DNA from 2 places in the Eubacterium sp. BL-380-WT-2B genome. Region 1 is predicted to be linked to the other one. Evidence: riboswitches for the same ligand, from Rfam matches in the RefSeq annotation. Region 1 holds a riboswitch; the other holds the start of a gene.

Region 1 (7,284 bases):
GGCGAAAATGGTGACCTCGTCCAGGGGTCTTGTCTCGTTATTTAAGAGGAAGGCAAAAATCACAATGGCGATGAGGATACTGGCCAGCGCCACAAAAATCAGGTTGTTAATAATGCTGTAGCTCACATCCTCCATGACGTCAAGAGGCACTGCGATCCTTACAATATGCGTTATCTGCCCATCCTGATAGTATGGCGCTGCCAGGTAGAGCATATTCTTCATAATGGTGTCGGAATAGCGCACCGAGGTGGTGGGCGTCCCCTTCATGGCGCCCTGGACCTCGGGCCGGCTCAGGTGGTTGTCCAGCGAACCGATACCGCTCAGGGACTCAAACAGGACGTTCCCCTCCACATCTATGATGTTGATGCGCTGGTTGGTGCTGTTTGCATAATGCTCGAGCCCGGTGACGTCGCCGGTCTTGATGTAGCCGGGCATCAGGTCCTCGACAATATACTCGCTGTTGCTTTTCAGGTTGCTCTCGGTGGATTCATAGTAGGCGTTTTTGAAGATCACATAGGAGAAAACGCCTGAAAAGGCAGTGACCAGCACGATCAGGATTGAAAAGACAATGGTGATGCGTTTTTTCATTGATCACCTCCCAGGTTTTCTACCAGGCGGTAGCCCACGCCGCGCACGGTTTCGATGTATTTTTCCTGGTCGTCCTCAATCTTCTTCCGCAGGTAACGGATGTGGACATCCACTGTCCGGGTCTCGCCGTAATACTCATAGCCCCAGATTTCGTCCAGCAGCTGATCCCGGGTCAGCACCTTGTTCTTATTGTTTGCCAGATACAGGAGCAGCTCGTATTCCTTCAGCGTCAGCGACAGCTTTTTGCCGTTTTTGTATACCTCGAAGGAGCCGGGCAGAATGCGCAGGCTGCCCACTGCGATCTCCTCTGTGTCTGAGCTTTTGATCATCTCGGTGCGCCGCAGGACAGCCTTTACCCGGGCGTAGAGCTCCTTCACGCTGAAGGGCTTGGTCATATAGTCGTCTGCGCCCATTTCTAGGCCAAGGACCTTGTCAAACTCCTCGCTCTTGGCGGTGAGCATGATGACTGGAATGTAAGACAGGTTTTTATCCGCCCGCACCTCGCGGCAGATGGTGAGCCCGTCCTTGCCCGGCAGCATTAAATCCAGAATGATCAGATCCGGCCGGATATCCACGATTTTCTCAACCGCGCCGGTCCCCTCGTGGACCCCCGCCACCTCAAATCCCTGGGCTTCCAGATTGAATTTAATCAGCTCAAATATATTAAGTTCGTCTTCTATAATCAGAATTTTTTTCATTTTCTCTCCAATTCTCGCTCAATTTTAACATAATATGATTATAGCATATGTTGTGTTAAAGGCATGTAAAATCTAGATTAAATTTAGAAGGCAAATCTGTGACTGTTAAAAAAGCGGCGCAAACCGAGACTGCGCCTTTTGTCCAGATAAGAAAAAGGCTTCGTCTCTCAAGATCCTTACCTGTCACTCCTTAAGCTCCCGGAAATGCTGCCAGTGAATCCCGATATGCCCAATGCCCAAAATCACCACAAACACCACCATCAAAATGACCCTCCCGTAGATCCCCAGGAGCAGAAACGAAACCACCGGCAGCGTTGCCCCTGCCAGCGGCACACCGCAAAAGCTCGAATAAAAATCTTTTAGCTTCTGCCCACTTCTAAAATACCGGACCCAGTAGCCCTCGTACAGCAGCATCAGCCCAAAGGACAGCGCCAGCCACAGGCTCCAGGGCGTCAGAGGGCGGAGGTTAAAATCCGTAAAGATCAGGGCGCAGCAGCTCACCCCCACCTGCCCCACACGCTCACACCACACCAGCAGTTTATGCTCATGTCTGAAATCATAGCCCTCCGGCTGCCTCCTTGTCCAGATCAGGTTGGGGATAAACAGCATCAGCAGATACAGTACACCGATGTATGAAAATCCAAAATGTCCCATTTTTTCCTCCTCATTTTTTATAAACAGCGTCGCCGCACAGTTAATACCGCTATTATATCACGTTTGGATTAAAACTTTTACATTTTGTCTTGACACCCAAAACAAATGTGATATGATAATAAAAAAGCATAAAACATTTCAGGTGCTGCATGGCAGATAATAGGGAACTAAGTGAGATTCTTAGACGGGCCCGCCGCTGTAAGTGGATTGCCCGGCTCATCACCACTGTCCAAAAGGATGGGAAGGGAGCCCGGCGTTAATCCTCAGTCAGAAAACCTGCCTGAAATGTGTCGACGGTCTTTATCTGAGCGGTGGAGGCCTGTGGGAATGATGGAAAGTTCGCACCTTAGATTAAGGTCGGGCTTTTTTTGTTTGAAAAATAAGGAGATACCAAATGAAAGCAGTTGTTTTAACAGGCCCCGGCCAGCTGGAAATGACCGAAAGGCCCATTCCGGCCTGCGGCGACCACGAAGTCCTTGTCAGGGTCATGGCCTGCAATTTATGCAAAACCGATCTCAAATGCCTGACCATGGGTCAGCGTGACCTGGTATACCCGCGTGTGCTGGGCCATGAAATTTCCGGTGTTATCGCCGGTGTGGGCGCTGCAGTCACAGGCTACCAGGAGGGACAGCGGGTACACGTGCACCCGGGGATTGCCTGCGGCGCGTGCGCCTATTGTAAAGAGGGCGATGATAACCTCTGCGACCACGTGCGCATCATGGGCTTTAACTATGATGGCGGCTTCCAGGAATACCTGGTGGTGCCTGCGGAGGGCGTCCGGGGCCAGATCATCAACATCATTGAAAATGACGCGCTGAGCTTTGAGGAGATATCCTTTATCGAGCCTCTCTCCTGCTGCGTCAACGTCCAGGAAAAGCTGAAGCTTGCGCCTGACGACACCCTGCTGATCATCGGCGCAGGCCGTATGGGCATCCTCAACCTGCGTGTGGCAAGAGCCCTGGGCGTGCGTAAGGTCCTTCTGCTTGAGTCTGACCCCGAACGGGCCGCCCGCGCCGAGACGCTGGGCTTTGACGCTGTTTTCGCGAGCGGGCAGGAGGCCGAGGGCGCCATTAGGGAACTGACAGACGGCCAGGGCGTGGATGCGGTGATCCCCTGCTGCGCAGCCGCAGACGCCATGAACCTGGCGCTCCGGGTGCTTAAAAAGCAGGGGCGCTTCGGCCATTTCAGCGGTATTATCCCAGACGGCGCCACCCAGCCCGAGATCAACACCATTCACTACAAGGAGCAGATCATGACCGGCGCCTACGGGTGCAGCATTGCGCACAGCCGCCGGGCCAAGGCACTGCTGGAGAACGGCAGTCTGATTGTAAAAGACCTGATCACTGAGCGCATTCCGCTCGAGGAGCTGCGGCACGGCCTTGAGCGCGTACGTCAGCTTGAAACCCTGTCGACCATCGTCGTTTTTGATTAACACACCATATGGAGGAGTAAAACAATGGAAGCAGTTACTATGAAAGAATATGGCCAGGTGATCACCGGCCTCATCAACCGTGAAAATCTGACCAAGGAAGAATCAAAGGAAATGTTTATGGAGATCCTGGGCGACCGCCAGACGCCCATGCAGCAGGGGGCTTTTCTGGCCGCCCTCAGCGCCAAGGGCCCGACCGCCGCAGAAGTAGCCGGCAGCTTTGAGGCCATCTACGAAATTGACACCTGCAAGGTCACGCCTCAGACCGCTGTGCCTGTGGTGGAAAACTGCGGCACGGGCATGGATACCTTTAAGACCTTTAATATCAGCACGGTCGCCGGCATCATCGCCGCCGCAGACGGCGTCCCCATGGCCAAGCATGGCTCACGGGCGCTCACCTCTGTGTGCGGCACCATCGACGCGGTGGAGGCCCTGGGCGTGGATGTGGACTGCAGCGTGGACGTGGTAAAGGCCAGCATCGAGAACGCGGGCATCGGCATCTTTAACGGCATGAGCTCCGAGGTCCATCCCACTGCCCTCGGCCGGGTGCTGTCACAGATCTCCTTCGGCAGCGTTTTAAACATCTCCGCCTCTCTGGCCAATCCCGCCCTGCCAAAATACGCAGTCCGCGGAGTCTACTCCCTGGATATGCTGGAATTTGTCCCGGACATCATGCGTGAAATCGGCTATGAGCACGCACTGATCGTCTACGGCGAAGCCGGAGACGGCTGTATCGACGAAGCCTCCACAGTCGGCGCCACCCACATGGCTGAGCTGATGCCCGACGGCACTGTAAAGCGCAGTATCCTGACGCCGGAAAGCCTTGGGATTGAGCCGGGCAGACTGGACGAGCTGGCTCCCTGGGGCTCTGTGGACGCGGCCGCCCAGGGCATTGTCCGTATCCTGAAGGGCGTCTCCACCCCCACCCGCACCAACATCGTCTGCCTGAACAGCGCGCTGATTCTCTATGTTGCGGGAAAAGCTGCAAGCATTCCGGAAGGCTATCTGCGCAGCCATGAGCTCATCGCAAGCGGCGCGGCCTACAAGGCGCTGGAAAAATGGGTCGCTGCCCAGAACCGCGATCCCCAGGCCGGTCTCGCGAAGCTGAAAGCCCTCACCCTGGCCGCCGAGGTGTAAAATGAATCTCTACGCCTTTAAAGCTGACAATGGTTACCTGAAAATAGCTCCCGACGGCGCCTACATTCTGGTCGGCATCCATAAAGCCAGCGTCTATGATGACAGCAGACTTGACAGCCTGAAGGAGCAGCTCGCCGCCCTGAAGCCCGAGCTCGAAAATCTGAGGATCGTAAAACTCGTGCTTGAGGAAGAGGATTATTTTCTGCAATAGAAAAAAGGACCGCTGAGCAGCGGTCCTTTTTTAATAATCGCCTTATTTTTCTTCTCTTTCCATATGTAAAATCGGAAACTCCCGCCCCTGCTCATCTAAGGGCGACCTTGATGCTACGCGAAAACCCATATGCTCGTAAAAACCTCTTGCGCCGGGATTCTGCTCATTCACATCTACGGCGGTGGCACCGCAGTTCTCAAGGGCATGGCAGATAAGAAAACTGCCGGCGCCCTTTCCAAACCAGTTCGGCTCCACAAAAAGCATTTCAATTTTCTGTTTGTCAATCCCGATAAATCCAACGGTTGTGCCCAGGTGGTTACGGGCCAGCATCAGCTGCTCCACGCCCTTCAGGCCGGCCTTCACCTCAGGGACCAGTCCCTGAATATCTTCCTCTCCCAGAAAATCATGGGTGGCCCGCACAGAAGCCTCCCATATTTCAGCCAGTTTTTCGATCTCCTGATCGGTTCTGCGGCCGATCCTTTCAATGCTGTATTCCTGTTTCATTTTATCCTCCCTATAAAAAAGCCCTCTCCACCGCAATGAAGAGGCCTGTGTTTGTGTTAGTCGTTTCGTTCCCGCACAAAAAACCGGATGGGCGTGCCATCGAAATCAAAGGTATCGCGGATTTTGTTTTCCAGATAACGCTGATAGGAAAAGTGCATCAGCGTCGCGTCGTTGACAAATACCACAAAGGTCGGCGGGTTCACACCAGTCTGTGACGCGTAAAAGATTTTGAGACGGCGGCCACTCTTGGTCGGCGGCTGCTTCATCATGATGAATTCTGTCATGGCCTCGTTGAGCTTACCGGTGGTAATGCGTTTTTCCGTCTGACTCTTGACAAAATCAATGGTTTCGTAAATCTTGCTGACCCGCTGCCCGGTTTTGGCCGAGATAAACAGGATGGGCGCATAGTCGATAAAGGAAAGGGTATCGCGGATTTCCCTTTTCATTTTATCCATGGTCTTGGTGTCCTTTTCCACAATATCCCATTTGTTGACAATGATGATGGACGGCTTGGAGCGGTTGTGGGCGATACCGGCAATTTTAGCGTCCTGCTCGGTCACACCCTTTTCCCCGTCAATGAGCACCAGAACCACATCGCTTCGGTCAACAGCGGCGATGGCGCGCACAATACTGTAACGCTCAATATCCTCATAAATTTTTTTCTTCTTCCGCAGCCCCGCAGTGTCGATGAGGGTGTAATCCCGTCCATTAAAGCGCACCTCTGTGTCGATGGCGTCCCGGGTAGTGCCGGGTACATCGCTGACGATGAGCCGGTCATGGCCCACCATTTTGTTGATCAGGGTGGATTTACCCGCGTTTGGCTTTCCAATCACCGCGATTTTCAGGTTATCATCCTCCTGCGCGTCCTCATCATAGACCTTTTTAACCCGTTCGATTACCTCGTCCAGGAAATCGCCAAGGCCAAGGCCCTGCTCGGCGGAAATGGCGATTGGCTCACCAATGCCGAGATTGTAAAATTCAAAAATATTGTTTTCCAACTGCTGGCTGTCCACCTTGTTTACAGCCAGCAAAACGTTTTTGCTGTGCTTGCGGATCATGTTGGCCACCTCTAAATCGGAGGCAGTCATCCCCTCACGCCCGTCCACCAGCAGCACGATCAAATCTGCCATGTCGATGGCCAGTTCTGCCTGGACACGCATCTGCAATAAAATATCATCCTTAGTGTGGGGCTCGATCCCACCGGTGTCGATGAGTGTAAAATGATGGTTCTGCCACTCCGCATCCGCAATGATACGGTCTCTGGTAACGCCGGGCGTGTCTTCCACAATGGCGATACGCTCGCCCACCAGCTTGTTGAACAGGGTGGATTTGCCCACGTTCGGGCGTCCCACCACTGCGACAATCGGTTTTGCCATAGTATTCCTCCTTATTTCATCGCTTCCAGAAAGGCCGCGCCGTCCACCGGGACAATGCGCACCTCTGCCTGAAGCGCCTTTTCAATATCTTCTGTTGTCACATCGTCCAGCAGGTCATGGGACTGACTGCGGACCATATTTTCCGGGATCAGGTAACAGTCTGCCCCCGGAGGCACCTGCCTGATAATATCCGTCCCCGTGATCAGCCCGGACACTGTGATGTCCTCGCCAAAAAAATCATTGGTGACCGGATAAACAGACAGCTCCACGCCGCAGACGGCGCTTGCCTTTTTGGCGCAGTCCCGCATAAAATCCGCAGCCAACTGCCCGGTGATAATGCCGACTCTGCGGGATACGTCGTTTCCACGTACCCCGCGGGCTTCGCTCAGGGCGGCGTCCAGGCTTTCCCTAAAATCTGTCATCATGCCCACGCCGTTTTCAATCTGCGGGAAACCGTCGTAATAGCTGGAATCCGGCAAGGCTTCGCCGGCCAGCAGGAAAAACTCGTCGCTGGCGTAGACAAAATTTGTACCATACTGGCTCCGCATCTGATCCTGAATATCGCTGATGATGGACAGGGTCTCTCTGGCACCCTCTGCGTCAAATTTATCGAGTTTTGCCAGCCCCTCACGGTATTTGGACAGGCCCACAGGCACCACAGAGACGGAGGCCATCTGCGGGTAAAAG
Region 2 (7,284 bases), on a different contig from region 1:
AATGGCTTTTCTGACCATTTCATCTGGAATACCGGTGCCACCGTGGAGAACGAGGGGCATATCGCCGGTTTTTTCCTGAATTTTAGCTAAAACGTCGAAGTTTAAGCCCTGCCAGTTTTCAGGATATTTTCCGTGGATATTACCGATTCCGGCAGCTAACATGGTGACGCCCAAATCAGCAATCTTTTTACATTCTTCAGGATCGGCGAATTCGCCAGTTCCGACAACGCCGTCTTCTTCACCGCCGATGGCGCCTACTTCTGCTTCCAGGGATAAGCCCTTGCCGCGGCAGATTTCAACCAGTTCCTTTGTTTTTTCGATGTTTTCATCAAAAGGCAGATGAGAACCATCAAACATGATGGATGAGAAGCCAGCTGCGATACAGGCTTTTGCGCCTTCGTAGCTGCCGTGGTCTAAATGAAGGGCAACCGGAACAGAGATATTTAATTCGTCCAGCATTCCGTTAACCATATTGGTGACTGTTTTGTAGCCGCACATATATTTTCCAGCACCTTCAGAAACCCCTAAGATAACAGGTGATCTCTGTTCATTGGCCGTCTGAAGAACCGCTTTGGTCCATTCAAGATTATTGATGTTGAACTGTCCCACACCATAATGGCCTGCTTTTGCTTTATTAAGCATTTCTTTTGCTGATACTAACATAATAGAATGATCCTCCTAAAATTTTGAGTTTAACTAACTGTTTAAATTATATATTAAGTGCAAAAAAGTCTCAAGACCCATACCAATTTTTCCAGTACTAAAACCCGGGTTAATCATTTGCAGATTTTATTAAAGCGGTTTCATTTTTGGGGATCAGAGGGTCTTTTCTTTAATTTCTTCAATTTGCTCTGAGTAGAGAAGCTTTAATTTTTGCTCTGAGTACTCGTAGGTCTGCCTGTAAGTGTTTTCAATGATTTTTCCAAGCAGGGCAGTGTCATTGTTTGTGACAGCTTTTGTGAGCTTGTCCATATCGCCGTACAGAAGGCGGTCAACACGGTCATAATCATCATTGCTGACAAAGGTTTTAAGAATGACGCCATAGGCCAGTTTGATTTTCAGATGCTCATAAATATTCTGCATGGCCGGGGACTGGATTGATGAGATCAGAATATCGGTTAAGGCTGTGGTGATACCGCGGCTGTAACGCTTGCTTTCCAGAAGCTCAAGGATATGTTTTTTGTCCGTTTCGCTCATGGATTTAAAAGCGTCAAAAGCGATGGCTTTGCATGAATAACGCAGAATCTGGAGACTGCTCAGGTATTCGTCCAGCTGTCCGAGGACTTCCGGGGAATGGGAACGTTCAAAAACGATTTGAGTACCCTTTCCATTAAAGGTTCTGGTCAGGCCGAGGGAATTCAGAATAGACAGGGCTTTTCGGACGGTTACCGGTGAAACGCCGTAAACTCTGCGCAGTTCGGATTCGGAAGGGAGAAAATCGCCGGCCACGTTGCCGGATTTCTCGCTCTCCCACATAATATCACTGGCAATTCTCAGGTAGAGCGGTGTCGGGGCATTGTCAATAAACCAGTTAAAGCTTTCAGCTTCGGAAGGCGCCGCCGGTGCGTTCACCATATAGGCCGCATCAAAGCGCTGGCTGATTTCATTAAGCCCCTGAAGCAGTAAGTGATGAAAATGTTTGAAATTCTGCTTGGCGGCGTGGTCCAGCAGTTCCTTATACCATCCCTTGATCGCTTCCTCTGAGAGGTCTTCATGGAGCGTATGGCCGGTAATATTGCTGTGAATGGAATCGATCCGGACAAAATCGCAGATCTGTTCAAAAAGCTCGATGACAAAGGGGTTCTCTGTTCTTCTCAGGATATTCCGGATAAAGCGGCAGTGGAAGGCAAACATTTCGATCGGGTTGGAAGAATCCAGGTTGTCGGTCATTTCGTATAGGGTCATGAAATCTTCACGGCTGCATTTGGAAGCGCCGTATGTGATGGTGCTGGGTAAAAGAATAGAGAGCATCCGGTATGTATCACTGATGCCGTGACGCCGGTTTTCAAAGCGCTTTTCATAAGCCTCACGGTGTTCCGGCAGGCGGCTGTCAAAGATTACCTGAGCATTTTTACCGTGGGAGCAGAAAATAAGATTGTTGTCCTGCAGCAGACGCAGGGCTTTTCGAACGGAATTACGACTGGCACCCATTTGTTTGCTGATTTTTGGTTCAGATGGCAGGGCGTCACCCAGTTTTAATTTGCCGTTGTAAATATCATCCTCAATCTTTCTGCAAATAAATAGATACAATGGAATTTCTTTTTTCAAAATACAATCTCCTTTTGGGGGTATTTTAACAGTATAACATCATTTGCTAAAACTTACATCTAAATTGAGAAAAAATTATAAAGAAATTCTTTTTCGGTCAGCCTTTACCATATCGGAATTAGATGTGTGTTCCTCTGAATGAGGTGTACCCATTTTGAAGAGAATTAAACACATGAAAAATATTTTTAAGGTAACAGAAATTTGAAAATATTTTAAAATGGGTTTTTCACATTGCAAATTCGGGTAAAAATAAGAAAACAAATAAAAAGGATATAATTGGTTGAATTAAAATGATAACTTCAATTGCAGATAAAAAGTTTTTAAATAAAGAGATTGCTTTGACAGGAGATTCGATTTATAATAAAGTATATATATTGGGAAAACTAAATAGAAATTGCGGCATCCGGAAAGTGCTGGCACACTTATCCGGCTTGCGCAGGTGCACAACCACCATACACAACGGCCCTGGGGGGCACGTACCGCATTACTTATTATAGGCTATTTTTGTGCTAAAAACAAGAGGACACCCTATAAATAAGTGGGCTTATTTGTGTTAGCATTTTATAAAAGTGTCATATAACTGTGCATGGTTGGTTTTATCCTGCACAGTTTTTTTATTTGGTTTTCCCTGAAATTTAGGAGAAGACAATGGAATCAAGGTTAGATCAAAAGGCAATTGGCCAGCGCATCCGGCAGCGTAGAACTTTTTTAAACATGAGCCGTGAGGATTTGGCGCGAAAAATAGGGATTACACAGACTTTTTTAACGGACATCGAGCTGGGAACCAAAGGCTTTTCGCTAAAGAGTCTTGAACGTTTCTGTGAAGCGTTAAAAATGTCTTCAGATAGCATCCTGTTTGGCAAAAGTCTGGATGAAAAAGAAAAAAACACTGCACTGCTTGATATTCTGGAGCATTGCCCCGATGAAAAAAAGGAATACGCAGAAAGAATGATGATGCTCTTTTTAATGAGCCATGAAACAGAAAACTAGCATGGATGTATAAAATGACCGGACTCAGGAAAAGAGACCGGTTTTTTATTGCCTGTAATCCGATTACAGAAAATATGTAAAATATTCGGTGGAATTGGCAAAAAACTGCTTATTTCCCATAAAAAGGGGTAGCGCCTGAGTCGGATTGGTGATATAATTGGAAACGAAAATTAAATAGGAAAGACTAATGTAAAATCTGTTTTGGATTCTTTCGTTTTTGCCCTGGTAAAAACAAAGGATAAAGGGAATCTGGTGAAAATCCAGAGCGATCCGGTCACTGTAATTCGTTAAGTCTCCTTATGATGCCACTGGAATGAAAACCGGGAAGGCAAGGAGAATATAATGCGATGAGTCAGGAAACCTACTGGACAGAGTGCTAATAATTACCTCCAGGGAAAAGGGAACTTAGTAACGTTAATTTAATTGTAGTATCCGCAATAGACAGCGTGGATAAATAATTCTGTTGACAAACCTCTTTTTTACGGAGACGTAATGAAGAGGTTTTTATTTGTTTTTAATGAATGTTTGATTGAAGGAGAAGGATTGAAATGAAATTAGTTGTAGTGGGAATCAATCATAAAGACACACCTCTGGAAATCAGGGAAAAGGGTGCTTTTATCAAGCGGACCGTAAAAGAGGGTATTGCAAGCCTTCTGGAAGAGGCGTGTATCGAAGAGGTGATCATTCTTTCTACCTGTAATCGAAGCGAAATTTATGTGGCGACCCGCGACGTTGAAGCAGCGGACCAGGCGCTGAGAAATTTTTACATCGAGGAGAAATCCGGCGATCTCGAAAATTATCTGTTCTGTGAAAAGGGCAGAGAAGCCATCCTTCACCTTTACCGGGTAGTGACCGGGCTGGATTCAATGATCCTGGGTGAGGACCAGATCTTGGGCCAGGTAAAGGATGCCCTTGAATTATCCCAGTCTGTTCACGGCTGCGGAAAATACTTAACCAAGGCTTTCAGAGAAGCCGTCACCTTTGCCAAGAAGGTTAAAACCGTTTATAAAATCTCCGAGACCCCGCTTTCCCTGAGCTCGACAGCGGTTAAGCACGTTAAAAGAAGTTATGAGGACTATGCGGATAAAAAGGTGCTGATCATCGGTTCTGGAAAAATGGGGCTTCTGGCACTGCGTTATATGGCGGCAGAGGGCTTTAACAGCGTTTATATGACCAACCGTACCTATCATCCGGGGGATGAATACCGTGATATTTATGAGGGTGTTAACATGATCCGCTACGAGGACCGCTATGAAGCCATTGGGGATATCGATGTAATTATCTCGGCGACAGCCTCACCCCACGTGGTCTTAAAACGGGAGCTCATGCCCGAGCGCAAAAAGCCGCTCATGGTCATTGACCTGGCGCTGCCAAGGGATATTGAGGAAGCCATCTCGGAGATGGATCAGGTTGAGCTGCTGACCATTGACAATTTTAAAGATATTATTGATGAAAAAATGCACTACCGTGAGCGGGTGGCAGAAAAGATCGCCCTTGAGATCGAAGAGGAAATCGATGGCCTCATGGTCTGGATTACCAAGTCCAAGGTAGACAACATGGTGGCACATTTTAACCAGGTTTCCGGACAGCTGGCGGACGAAACCATTGAGATTCTCAACAAGCGCTATCAGTTTGAGGGGAAGGACAAGGAATTTCTTGAAAAAATCGTCCATTCAAAATTCCGTGAAATGGTAATGCCGTCCATCAGGCAGCTAAAAACACTGGACAGCGAGGACGATATTCTGCGCTTTGAGAAAACACTGGCTTTTTTATTTTCAGGTGGCAATGCGGAGGCGGCCCAATGAAAGGGCCGATTCTGCTCAACTTTACCGGGAAAAGGGCCCTTGTAATCGGCGGCGGGAAGGTAGGAATGCGGCGCGCGGAAACCCTAGCCGGGTATGGGTGTTCTGTGACCTGCGTGGATAAAAACATGGAGGTTCCGGAAAAGCCGGTTGAGAACATCCGTTATGTCAAAGCATACTGCCGGATCGAGACAGCCCTTGACGGCATGGATCTTGTCGTGGCGGCGACAGACCAGCGTGAGCTGAATGCCCGGATTCTTGAAAACTGTAAAATACGCGGTATCTGGTGCAACGTTTCAGACGACCCCGAGCATTCGGACTTTATTTTTCCCTCAGTGGTAAAGCGCGGGGATTTGACGATCTCGGTCTGTACCGATGGGGCCAGTCCAACGCTGACCACCCAGATAAAAAGGGAGCTGGAAGAAAAATATGATGAAAGCTATGCAGAGCGTCTCAGGCTGCTTAAGCAGCTGAGGCTGCATATTTTGAAAACGGAAACCTCACCGGATGAAAAAAAAAGACAGCTCAAGGGGCTGACAGCGTTAACCATTGAAGAATTGCAGAGAGAAGTGGAGAAAATATGAAAATAATTGTAGGCTCAAGAGGCAGTAAGCTGGCAGTGGTCCAGACCAACTGGCTTCTTGAGGAGTTAAGAAAAGCAAACCCGGAGGTCGATTTTGAACTCAAAATCATCAAGACAAAGGGCGATAAGATACAGCACAAAGCCCTTGATAAAATTGGGGATAAGGGTATTTTTACCAAAGAGCTGGAGGATGCCCTCTTAAGCGGTGAAATCGATATGGCGGTTCACAGCATGAAGGATATGCCCTCTGCGCTGCCCGATGGGCTCACACTTTCGGTGCCGCCCATGCGGGAAGACCCGAGAGATGTGCTGCTGACACCGCATAAAATCAGCGCCATCCAGGAGCTGCCCGAAAATGCAGTCATCGGTACCGGGAGCAAACGCCGGATTTATCAGCTGAAAAATATCCGAAAGGATTTTGAAGTGGTGGGAATCCGCGGAAATATTGATACCCGTATCCGGAAAATGAAAGAGCAGGGACTGGATGGCATTATTCTGGCGGCGGCGGGACTTAAACGCATCGGTGCTTATGAGAGCGGGGATTATACCTGCCTTCCCCTTGATCCATGCCAGTTTGTATCGGCCCCAGCCCAGGGGATTCTGGCAGTGGAAATCCGTGAGGATAACGAAACTGTCAAGGCACTCATGGAATCTGTCAGCAACCCGGTTACCAAGGCGCAGATGACAGCGGAACGCCAGTTTTTGATCAGTCTAAATGGCAGCTGTCATATCCCTATCGGGGCATACTGTGATGTGGAGGGTGAAAAACTGACCCTTTACGGACTTTTCGGCAACGAAGACGGCACAATTCTATACAAAGGACAGACAGAGGGAGCCATGGGCGAGGAAGCAAAAATGGGAGACCGTCTGGCAAAGGAACTGAAAGAAATGGTAGAAGCAAAAATCAAACCGGGCACCGTCTATCTGGCTGGCGGCGGCTGCGGTGATAAGGGACTGATCACCGTCAAGGCCATGGAAAAATTAAAGACCTGTGACGCGGTGGTTTATGATGCGCTGGTCAATGAGGAATTCCTGAAATGGACAAAACCCGAGTGTGAAAAAATATACGTGGGCAAAAGAGCCGCCAACCACGCGCTGCCCCAGGATGAAATCAACGCCCTGCTGATCAGGCTGGGCAGGGAAGGAAAAAATGTTGTCCGCCTTAAGGGCGGCGACCCCTATGTTTTCGGACGCGGAGGAGAGGAAGGCGAGGAGCTCTACGACGCCGGGGTTCCCTTTGAGGTGATCCCGGGGATTACCTCGGTTATCGGCGGCCTGGCTTACGCAGGCATTCCCATTACCCACAGAGACTGTGTCTCTTCCTTCCAGGTGGTTACCGGGCATCTGAAATCTGAGGAGTCTGAGCTGGACTGGCCGGTACTGGCCAAATCCAAAGGGACCATTGTGTTTTTGATGGGCGTCAAAAATCTTGAAAAAATCACCGGAGAGCTGATGAAAAACGGGATGGATAAAAATACGCCGGCGGCTGTGGTGCACCGCGCTTCCACCCCTTATCAGCGAGTGGTGGAAGGCACACTGGAAACCATCTACGGCATTGCCACAGAAGCCAGGATCACAGCGCCAAGCCTGATCGTAGTCGGCGATGTGGTGACCAAGCGTGAGAAGCTGCGCTTCTTTGAC

Evidence for each region. A riboswitch is a leader RNA that binds a small molecule or an ion and turns the genes downstream of it on or off. The one in region 1 is predicted to bind cobalamin.
Region 2: it holds a riboswitch for cobalamin, as region 1 does, so the genes downstream of both, hemA (glutamyl-tRNA reductase) here and FYJ53_RS07525 (alcohol dehydrogenase catalytic domain-containing protein) in region 1, are expected to answer to the same signal.

Annotation. Positions count from the first base shown of each region.
Region 1 covers NZ_VUMP01000003.1:298,779-306,062, reverse strand. The annotation lists gene FYJ53_RS07540 (ATP-binding protein) at 1-588, opposite strand, end outside; gene FYJ53_RS07535 (response regulator transcription factor) at 585-1,286, opposite strand; gene FYJ53_RS07530 (hypothetical protein) at 1,470-1,940, opposite strand; cobalamin riboswitch at 2,064-2,239, shown strand; gene FYJ53_RS07525 (alcohol dehydrogenase catalytic domain-containing protein) at 2,335-3,372, shown strand; gene trpD (anthranilate phosphoribosyltransferase) at 3,397-4,506, shown strand; gene FYJ53_RS07515 (hypothetical protein) at 4,508-4,717, shown strand; gene FYJ53_RS07510 (GNAT family N-acetyltransferase) at 4,760-5,221, opposite strand; gene der (ribosome biogenesis GTPase Der) at 5,278-6,597, opposite strand; gene FYJ53_RS07500 (DUF512 domain-containing protein) at 6,609-7,284, opposite strand, start outside.
Region 2 covers NZ_VUMP01000007.1:295,018-302,301, reverse strand. The annotation lists gene fba (class II fructose-1,6-bisphosphate aldolase) at 1-663, opposite strand, end outside; gene FYJ53_RS15865 (GntR family transcriptional regulator) at 817-2,268, opposite strand; gene FYJ53_RS15860 (helix-turn-helix domain-containing protein) at 2,917-3,258, shown strand; cobalamin riboswitch at 3,454-3,642, shown strand; gene hemA (glutamyl-tRNA reductase) at 3,807-5,063, shown strand; gene FYJ53_RS15850 (bifunctional precorrin-2 dehydrogenase/sirohydrochlorin ferrochelatase) at 5,060-5,644, shown strand; gene hemC (hydroxymethylbilane synthase) at 5,641-7,284, shown strand, end outside.